Regions from separate parts of the Micromonospora sp. NPDC004540 genome, predicted to be linked through region 3. Evidence: riboswitches for the same ligand, from Rfam matches in the RefSeq annotation. Region 3 holds a riboswitch; each other region holds the start of a gene.
What was found. Region 3 has a riboswitch for cyclic di-AMP ahead of ABZV78_RS28900 (hypothetical protein). Riboswitches for the same ligand answer to the same signal wherever they lie in the genome.

Region 1 (3,269 bases), on a different contig from region 3:
TCGTCGTCGCTCTCCTCCGGCGGGAAGGAGTGCAGCGCGTAGCGGCCGTCGCGTTCGAGGTCGCGACGCTTCGGCGAGTCGATGACGAAGCACCAGAGCCCGTCGTCGGTGATGACCGGGGAGACCGGGTGCACCCGCGGGCCGCCGTCGGCGCGGACCGTGGCGAGGTAGCCGAAACCCGGCCCGTACTGCTGCAACAGGATGCGGATCTCGGCGGCGAGTCGGGGCTCGTCGGCGGCGAATTCGGACCAGGAAGCCATGCGGACATTCTATCGAACACGTGTACGAAGATGTAGTCCGACACGCAGGTCACCCGTACCGGTATGGTGTTCCGATGCTGCTCTCCGACCGCGACCTGGTCTCCGAGATCAAGGCGGGCACGCTCGCGCTGGAGCCCTTCGAGCCCACGCTGGTGCAGCCGTCCAGCATCGACGTACGTCTCGACCGGCTGTTCCGGGTCTTCAACAACCATCTCTACACCCACATCGACCCGGCCGTGCAGCAGGACGACCTGACCTCGATGGTGGAGGTGCCCGAGGGGCAGCCGTTCGTGCTGCACCCGGGCGAGTTCGTGCTCGCCTCCACACTGGAGGTGATCTCGCTGGGCGACCAGCTTGCCGGGCGTCTGGAGGGCAAGTCCAGCCTGGGCCGGCTCGGCCTGCTCACCCACTCCACCGCCGGATTCATCGACCCGGGCTTCTCCGGCCACGTCACGCTGGAGCTGTCCAACGTGGCGAACCTGCCGATCACGCTCTGGCCCGGCATGAAGATCGGTCAGCTCTGCATCTTCCGGCTCTCGTCGCCGGCCGAGCACCCGTACGGCTCGGCCATCTACGGGTCGCGCTACCAGGGGCAGCGCGGGCCGACCCCGAGCCGGTCCTGGCAGAGCTGGCGCACCTGGCCGACCCGCTGACCAACCGCCGCCGGAACGGCGCAGGGGCCCCCGCGACGCGGAAGCCCCTGCGGACCGGTCAGCCGGGGCGGCCGTAGCTGTTGATCTGGCCGTCGTCGACGCGTTTCATCGTGATCGGCTTGCCGGACTGGGAGGCGTGCACCACCCAGCCGTCACCGACGTACATGGCGACGTGGTGCAGGTCGCTGTAGTAGAAGACGAGGTCCCCGGCGCGCAGCTCGCTCCGGCTCACCCGCCTGGTCACGTCGTGCTGCTGCCGGGCGTTGTGCGGCAGCGAGACGCCGGCCTTGGCCCAGGCCGCCATGGTGAGGCCGGAGCAGTCGTAGTGGTCGGGGCCGGCGGCGCCCCAGACGTAGATCTTGCCGATCTGGGCGCAGGCGAACTTGACCGCGACGCCGGCCGGGCCACCGGGGTAGCCGGCGGGGCAGGGCGCCGGGCGCAGCGGACCGCCGCCACCGCTGCCGTAGACCTTGAGCCGGAGCTTCTGGAGCTTGACGATCTCGGCGTCGATCTGCTTCTTCCTGGCCGCGAGCTGGGCCTCGGTACGGGCCAGCTCGGTGATCATCGCGTCCAGCGGCTGCTTCTTGGCGGCCAGCTGGTCGCGCAGCTCGGCGACGGCCCGCACCTGCTCCTGCTGGCGGTGCGCGAAGCGGTCGAGCAGTTCGAGGCTGTCCACCAGGTCGCTCGGCGACCGGCTGCCCAGCAGCGCGTTGACGGTGGAGAGGTTGTTGTCGCCCTTGTAGGCGTCGGCGGCGAGGCCGCCCACCTGACCGAGGGCGGCGTCCACCCGGGCCTGGAGCGGGGCGATCTGCTTGGCGAGCGCGGCGGCCTGCTTCCGCTTGGCGGCGAGCTGCTCGCGAGTGGCGTTGACCTGTTCGATGACCGGTTCGAGCTTGTTCCAGTCCTGGTCGATCTGGCGCTCGATCTCGGCGACCGACGGTTCGGCGTGCGCCGCCGTGGCGCCGCCGGTCAGGACGACGGCGGTGCCGACCAGGGCGGCCAGTGCGGTGGTGAAGCGGGACCAGCGGGAACGCGGCACAGCCGGCGACCGGTCGACCGACCGGCCCGACGGTGGCCGCGGGGCATGGTGTGCCACCGGGCTTCCGTACTCCTTCTTCCTGGCCGCCTACCGGGTTAGCTGACGGGTTCGGGCGGGAAGGGAGCCGCCCTACCGCAGTGGCTGCGGATTCACCCCAGTTACCTGGGTCCCCGGCTCGCCCGGAGGCGACTCGGCGGTGTCGGACCGTCACCACCCGGTTGGACGGTGAAGCTGGCGGTCGACGATTGACCAGAGTAGAGAGCGTCGTTATCGTTCCGCAACCCAACAGGGCGTGACACTCCGTACGTGAAGGTTTTCTTCATGCGAGATTACTGGCTGGAAAGGTATTGACCCGGAGGGTGCGCGGGGTGAGGGTGGGGACGCAGTGACCCCCATCCCTGTCTGGAGGTTCGATGCACCTCTCACCCCCGCCGTCGGGCAGACGGATACTGCTGGCAGCCGCCGTCGCCGCCGCCACCGCGCTGGTGACGACCGGACCGGTGGCCGCCGAACCGCTCACCGCCCAACCCGCCAGCGACCGCCAGGAGCAGTACGCCGCCGCCGCGGCGGAGTACGGCGTGCCGCAGAGCGTCCTCCTCGGCGTCTCTTACCTGGAGTCGCGTTGGGACACCCACCCGGGCCAGCCGAGCACCAGCGGCGGCTACGGCCCGATGCACCTCACCGACGCCCAGCACGTCCTCGCGACCCCGGCCAGCGGCCACGTCGACGAGGACGAGGACCCGCGGGGCGACGACTCGCGTCCGCTCACCCTCGACCCGGCCATCGCGGCCGCGCCGGCGGAGGACGTGCTGCCGCAGGCCTCCCTGCAGACGCTCGACGCCGCCGCGTCGCTCACCGGCCTCGCCGAGGAGGCGCTGCGCACCGACGCGGCCGCGAACATCCGGGGCGGGGCGGCGCTGCTCGCCTCGTACCAGAAGGAGTTGGGAGCGCCGGTCGGCGCCGGCACCGACCCGGCGGCCTGGTACGGCGCGGTGGCCCGCTACTCCGGCGCGGACACCGAGGACGCGGCGGCGGCCTTCGCCGACGAGGTCTACGACCAGCTCGGCCTCGGCGCGGCCCGGACCACCGACGACGGCCAGCGGGTGACCCTCGCCGCCACCGCGGTGACGCCGGACGAGTCCGGGCTGCACAAGCTGGGCCTGCGCCGCGCCGAGCGGCCGGACGGCCTGGAGTGCCCGGTCCGCCTCGCCTGCGAGTGGATCCCGGCCCCCTACGAGAAGTACGGCCCGGGATCCGGCGACTACGGCAACCACGACCTCGGCAACCGGCCGGCCCAGCAGAAGATCGAGTACATCG
Region 2 (3,269 bases), on a different contig from region 3:
GTCAAGCCCAAGTCGTACTTCATCTTCTCCTTCGACCACCGGACCTTGCCGGAACTGGGCAGCGCCGCACTGCGCCGGCCGCCGGAGGAGATCGTGCTCACCGGCGGCCCGTACGGGCTGCGCCGCACGGTCGTCTCGGTCCGCACCAACCCCGACTCGCCGTACCGGGTCAAGGACGACGGCGACGGCAGCCTGCGGCTGTTCCTGGACGGCCGGCCGATCGCCGACGTCGGGCTGCCCCCGATGCCGGACTACTACCGGCACACGCTCGCCAACGGAAAGTCGGTGATGGAGGTCGCGCCGACGATCCAGTGGGGCTACCTCATCTACCTGACCGTGTTCCGGGTCTGCCAGTACTTCGGCGCCAAGGAGGAGTGCCAGTACTGCGACATCAACCACAACTGGCGTCAGCACAAGCAGGCCGGCCGCCCGTACACCGGGGTCAAGCCCGTCGACGAGGTGCTGGAGGCGCTGGAGATCATTGACCGGCACGACACCACCGGCGCGTCGCGGGCCTACACCCTGACCGGCGGCAGCATCACGTCCAAGGTCGACGGGCTGGCCGAGGCCGACTTCTACGGCCGGTACGCCCAGGCGATCGAGGAGCGGTTCCCGGGCCGGTGGATCGGCAAGGTGGTCGCCCAGGCGTTGCCCCGGGCCGACGTGCAGCGGTTCCACGACTACGGCATCCGGATCTACCACCCCAACTACGAGGTGTGGGACAAGCGGCTGTTCGAGCTCTACTGCCCCGGCAAGGAGCGGTATGTGGGTCGGGAGGAGTGGCACCGACGCATCCTCGACTCCGCCGAGGTCTTCGGGCCGCGCAACGTCATCCCGAACTTCGTCGCGGGCGTCGAGATGGCCGCACCGTACGGCTTCACCAGCGTGGACGAGGCGATCGACTCCACCGCCGAGGGCCTGCAGTATTTCATGTCCCGGGGCATCACCCCGCGGTTCACCACCTGGTGCCCCGAGCCGACCACCCCGCTGGGCAGAACCAACCCACAGGGCGCGCCGCTCGAGTACCACATCCGGCTACTGGAGGCCTACCGCGCGACCATGGAGGCCAACGGCCTGTCCAGCCCGCCCGGGTACGGCCCGGCCGGCCCCGGCCGAGCGGTCTTCTCGGTCAGCTCGTTCATGGACAGCCTGCCCGCCGACCTGACACCGGAGCCGGTAAGCCAAGCCCACCAGGAATGATCAGGGCCTACCACGACGGCAACGAGCTGGTGTGTCGCCGGTGGGGCACTTCACGCCGCGTGGGCACCCTTTCTTATTTACGTCGCTGAAGCCGAACGATATTAGCGGCGATTAAGAATTTGATTAGCGGAACCTTATCGCACACATAATTCCGGCACTCAATGTACCCGCCCGACAGCGCAGAGAATTGTCCTCACCGACTCGTTGATTTCCGTGGGCCGCCCTCACTAATGTTGGTCAGCGTTCCGGATGTCGGTCTCCACCTGGAGTGCCCCGGGACGGCCACCGCCGAGTCGCTGGACGTCACTGACGTCGCAAGGCGAGCCGGGGAACCACCGCAGTTTCGGGGTGAATCCGCATCAGCGGTAGGGCGCCTTCCACGCCCGAATCCGTCAGCTAACCCGGTAGGCGGTCGAGGTCGGCACGCGCCGTGGCGTGCGTGGGCCTCGAGTGGAGGGAGCCGAACCTGTTGCCACCCGTGCGTACGCGGCCTACCGGAGCACGTCTGCTCACCAGCATCCTCGCCGCCATGGCGGCGGTGATGGTGGTCGTCGGGCCAGCGGCTCATGCCGCCCACGCGGCACCGTCGGCCGCCGACGTCCAGCGGCAGATCGACGCGGCGTGGGAAAAGCTCGAACCCGTCATCGAGCAGTACAACAAGGTCCGGTCGGACCTGGCCGCGAACCAGCGGAGATCGGCCGAACTGAACCGGCGGATAGAGCCACTTGGCAAGACGGTGGAGGCCAGTAGGACCCGCGTCCAGGAGATCGTGACGGGGTATTACAAGCAGGAAAGGTCGCTCTCCACATTCAACGCCCTGCTGTCCCGTGGCTCCGCGCCGACCGCGTTGGGCGATCAGCTCGCGCTCGTGAATCAGGTGACGAATTCTGAGCAGCGACAGATCAACCGGCTGTCGGCCCAGCAGGCGAGTTACGATGCCGACAAGGAGAAGGTCGACGCGCTGATCGCGGTACAGCAGCGCCAGCAGGCCCAGTTGGCGGCCCGCAAGAAGGCCATCGACGCCGAGATCAAGCGCCTGGATGCGCTACACCGGCAGATCGCCGCCACGGAGAAGGCCGCAGCGGCGAAGGCGGCCGCGGACGCCGCGGCGGCCAGAGCCGCAACTGCCGCGCAGTCGGCCGCCACGGCCACCAGCACCTCACCCATCACGTCGAGCAGTTCGCTGTTCATCGGTGGGAAGTGTCCCGCCGTCCCCATCACGGGCAGCGGCGGCGTCGCGGCGAAGACGGCGTGCAAGCAGATCGGCAAGCCGTACGTGTGGGCGGCCGACGGTCCGGACTCGTTCGACTGCTCCGGCCTGACCCAGTACGCGTGGGCTTCCGCCGGGGTGCAGCTGACCCATTACACCGGTGCTCAATGGACCGAAGGCGTGGCGGTGAGCAAGGCCAACCTTCGCACGGGTGACCTTGTCTTCTTCTACGCCGATCACCATCACATGGGCATCTACGTCGGCAACGGGCTGATCGTCCACGCCCCGCACACCGGGGACGTGGTCCGGATGGCCCAGATGGCGAACATGCCCTACAGCGGTGCTCGCCGCCCCGGCTGACCGCCCGGTTCAGCTGGCGCTCATCACGCGATCCCATTCAGTTCGGTCAAGGCGTCGTCGGGAAGGGTCAGTGCGGCAGCGGAGACGTTCTCGCGCAGGTGTGCGACGGATGAGGTGCCGGGGATGAGCAGCATGTTCGGGGAGCGCTGCAGCAGCCACGCCAGCGCGACCGCCATCGGAGTGGCCTCCAGGCGGGCGGCGACGGCGTTGAGCTCCTCGGACTGCAGCGGGGAGAAGCCGCCGAGCGGGAAGTAGGGCACGTAGGCGATGCCCTGCGCGGCGAGGGAGTCGATGAGGTCGTCGTCGTTCCGGTTGGCGATGTTGTAGAGGTTCTGCACGCACACGACCGGCGCGATGGACTGCGCCTCGGCGACCTGCTCGACATTGACGGTGCTGAGCCCGAGATGCTTGATCAGTCCCTGCTGCTGCAGCTGAGCGAGGACCGTGAACGGCTCTTCGATCGAGCCGGGGGTGGGCCGATCGAACCCGCCGACGCGCA
Region 3 (3,269 bases):
CGCGCGACCCGGCCCTCAGCAGCACGGCGAGCAGCAGCACGACAGCGAACGCGCCCAGCACGGCCAGGCAGATGCTCCACCCGGACGGGTCACCGCCCGGATGGGTCAGCGGCAGCGCGCGCACCGGGCAGCCGTCGTCCATGCAGTCCGGGGCGGTGGCGGCCTCGCCGGTGTGTCCGGCCGCGTGGGCGGCCGGCCGCCCCGCCGACGCGTGCCCGCCGTGGCCGAGGGTGTGCATCGCGGTCAACCCGACCAGCGTGCAGAGCAGCAGCAGGAGCCGGACCCACCGCCCGGTCACCGCCGTCCGCATCGCCACGCCCCCACGGTAGCCAACTCCCGCGCGACCCGGCCCGGAACCGCCACCGGTCGGGTCCCGGCCCGCGTCTCGTCCCCGGCGCGGTCAGGCTCACGTGGCTACCATTCCCGGCGACGACCCGGCCCGCATCGTTCCGCGAGCATCCGGGCCGCCCGGTGAACCGACCGGCCCGCCAGACACGCATCCCGCATGCGAATCGTTGGGAGTAACGCCATGGGCGCCGACCACACCCGTCCCGTTCCGTCCGCCCCGCCGGGGGTACGACGGATCCTGGTCGCGACGGTGGTGCCGCTCTTCGTGATCACCGTGGTCGCCGCAGTGGTGCTCTGGCCCCGGCAGGACCGGGATCCGGCGGCCGGGCCCGCGCTGCCCCGCTACCACGGCACGGTGACCCGGGTGGTGACCGTGCCCTGCCCGCCGACCCCGGAGGCGCCGGAGGGGGGACCGGGCGGCTCCGCCGGGCCGTGCGGGACGGTGACCGTCGCCGCCGAGCAGGGCCCGGACGCCGGCCGGCAGGTCGAGACGCCCGTGCCCGCCGGCCCCGGCGCGCCCCGCGTCGAGGTCGGCGACGAGGTGATCCTGGTCGAGCTGACCGACCCGGCCGATCCGGCGGTGAAGAGCTACAACATCGCCGAGCACCAGCGCGGCACGCCGCTGGTCTGGCTGGCGGTGCTCTTCGCCGTGGCGATCGTGGCGTTCGGCCGCTGGCGCGGGCTGGCCGCGCTGGGCGGGCTGGTGGCGAGCTTCGCCATTCTGCTCGGCTTCGTGCTGCCGGGAATCGGCGCCGGCCAGCCACCGCTGCTGGTGGCGATCGTCGGCGCCGCTCTGATCATGTTCGTGGTGCTCTACCTGACGCACGGGATCACCGCGCAGACCTCGGTGGCCGTGCTCGGCACGCTCGGCAGCCTCGTGCTGACCGGGGTGCTCGGCACCCTGGCCACGGCCGCCACCCACCTGACCGGCTTCGGCAGCGAGGACGCCACCACCCTGTCGATGTTCCAGCGCGACGTGGACCTGCACGGCCTGCTGCTGGCCGGGATCGTCATCGGCTCGCTGGGTGTGCTGGACGACGTCACGGTCACCCAGGCGGCCACGGTCACCGAGTTGGCCCACGCCAACCCCGCGCTGTCCCGGCGGCATCTCTACCGGGCGGCCACCCGGGTGGGCCGGGCGCACATCGCCTCCACGGTCAACACCATCGTGCTGGCCTACGCGGGCGCTTCGCTGCCGCTGCTGCTCCTGCTCGTCGCCGATTCCCGGCCGGTGGGCGAGATCCTCACCAGCGAGTTCCTGGCCCAGGAGATCGTCCGCAGCGCGGTGGCCACGCTCGGCCTGATCGCCGCCGTACCGCTGACCACCGCACTGGCCGCGATGGTCACCACCGCCGGGCGGCGCGCGACCGCCGCGAAGCCGGCGGATCCCCCCGCGCCGCGGTCGTCGGTCGGGCGGGACGAGGCGCTGGAGGCGCTCGGCGGGGCGCCCGGGCCGCGCGCCGGCGGGTGGCCCGGCGGCGACAGGAGCACGGAGGCCGCATGGTGACACTCCGCAGCGTGACGGCGGATTCCAAACGCGATCCTGGTCACGCTGGGCAAGGACGAAATCTCGCTATTGGTCGGCTTCCGGACGTAGAACACGGGGAGGACTCTCGGGTAACCTCGCTGCCGGTCACCGCCGAAGGCACACACCGGCGCCAGCGGTGCCGCCGCCCAATCGCCCGCGGGCGAGCCGGGGAACCAGGTACATGGGGTGAATCCGCGCGAGCGGTAGGGGCCACTTCCGTCCCGAACCCGGCAGCTAACCCGGTCGGCGGCCGACGGAAGGGAACACTGTGACGGCACCCCTGCGCCGCTGGCTGACCCCCGTGGTGGCCGTGCTGGCCGCGCTCGCCGTGCTGGCCGGGCCGACCCCGGCTACGGCGGCTCCGAGCACCCCCACCCCCTCGGGGCACTCCGAGGACGACGACGACCCCCTCATCACCGAGGCCATCGACACCGCCAACCGGGCCTACATCCAGGCCAAGGCGAAGCTGGACAAGTCGCGCAAGCGCCAGCTCCAGCTCGCCCTCGAGGTGAAGGCGGCGCAGGCCGAACTCGACGCGCTGAGCCCGCAGGTGGCCCAGATCGCCGCGCAGTCCTACCGGACCGGCCGGATGGGCGCCATGGCCATGCTGCTGGAGAGCAACGCGCCCGACTCGTTCGTCCGGCGGGCCTCCGCCCTCGACGAGCTGAACCTGTTCAACGCGCAGAAGCTCGCCGCCATCAACGCCGCGAAGACCCGCGCGGAGCAGGCCAAGATCGCGCTCGACGCCGAGGTGCGCGAGCAGGAGAAGCAGAAGAACGCGATGGCCCGCGAGAAGGCCGAGACCGAGAAGGCGCTGAAGCTGGTCGGCGGGCTCGGCTTCACCGGCGGCCTCGTCGCGGCCACCTCGCCGGTCGCCCGGATCGGCCCCGGCCGCACCTCCGACGGCGACTGGAAGCCCGAGTCGTGCAGCGAGAACGACCCCACCACCTCCGGCTGCGTCACCCCGCGCACGCTGCACGCGTACAAGGAGGTCAAGCGGGCCGGCTTCAACCGGTTCGTGGGCTGCTACCGCCCCGGCGGGCCGTGGGAGCATCCCAAGGGCCGGGCCTGCGACTGGTCTCTGCAGAACAGCGGCTTCTCCTCCTGGCGCACCAAGGACCAGCGGATGTACGGCAACAACGTCGCCGCCTTCCTCATTCGCAACGCCGACCGGCTGGGCATCTACTACGTGATCTGGAACCGGCAGATCTGGTTCCCGGCCACCGGCTGGAAGTCCTACAGCGGACCCTCCGACCACACCGACCACGTGCACATGTCACTGCTCTGACGGCGTACGCCGAGAAGGGCCGGCCCGCGATCGCGGGCCCGGCCGAGGAAGAGCAACCGGGTAGGTGAGCCCGGCAGCCCCCGGGCCCGGGGGGCGGCCCGGGGG

Region 1: linked by a shared signal. The riboswitch ahead of ABZV78_RS17605 (NlpC/P60 family protein) and the one ahead of ABZV78_RS28900 (hypothetical protein) in region 3 are both predicted to bind cyclic di-AMP.
Region 2: linked by a shared signal. The riboswitch ahead of ABZV78_RS02335 (C40 family peptidase) and the one ahead of ABZV78_RS28900 (hypothetical protein) in region 3 are both predicted to bind cyclic di-AMP.

Annotation. Positions count from the first base shown of each region.
Region 1 covers NZ_JBEXLR010000048.1:13,959-17,227, reverse strand. Annotated here, with positions in the region: gene ABZV78_RS17615 (pyridoxamine 5'-phosphate oxidase family protein) at 1-260, opposite strand, end outside; gene dcd (dCTP deaminase) at 335-913, shown strand; gene ABZV78_RS17605 (NlpC/P60 family protein) at 972-1,952, opposite strand; cyclic di-AMP (ydaO/yuaA leader) riboswitch at 2,023-2,158, opposite strand; gene ABZV78_RS17600 (peptidoglycan recognition family protein) at 2,366-3,269, shown strand, end outside.
Region 2 covers NZ_JBEXLR010000004.1:16,672-19,940, forward strand. Annotated here, with positions in the region: gene ABZV78_RS02330 (radical SAM protein) at 1-1,200, shown strand, start outside; cyclic di-AMP (ydaO/yuaA leader) riboswitch at 1,477-1,626, shown strand; gene ABZV78_RS02335 (C40 family peptidase) at 1,730-2,770, shown strand; gene ABZV78_RS02340 (aldo/keto reductase family oxidoreductase) at 2,794-3,269, opposite strand, start outside.
Region 3 covers NZ_JBEXLR010000130.1:12,480-15,748, forward strand. Annotated here, with positions in the region: gene ABZV78_RS28890 (DUF6153 family protein) at 1-316, opposite strand, end outside; gene ABZV78_RS28895 (YibE/F family protein) at 530-1,855, shown strand; cyclic di-AMP (ydaO/yuaA leader) riboswitch at 2,010-2,141, shown strand; gene ABZV78_RS28900 (hypothetical protein) at 2,145-3,164, shown strand.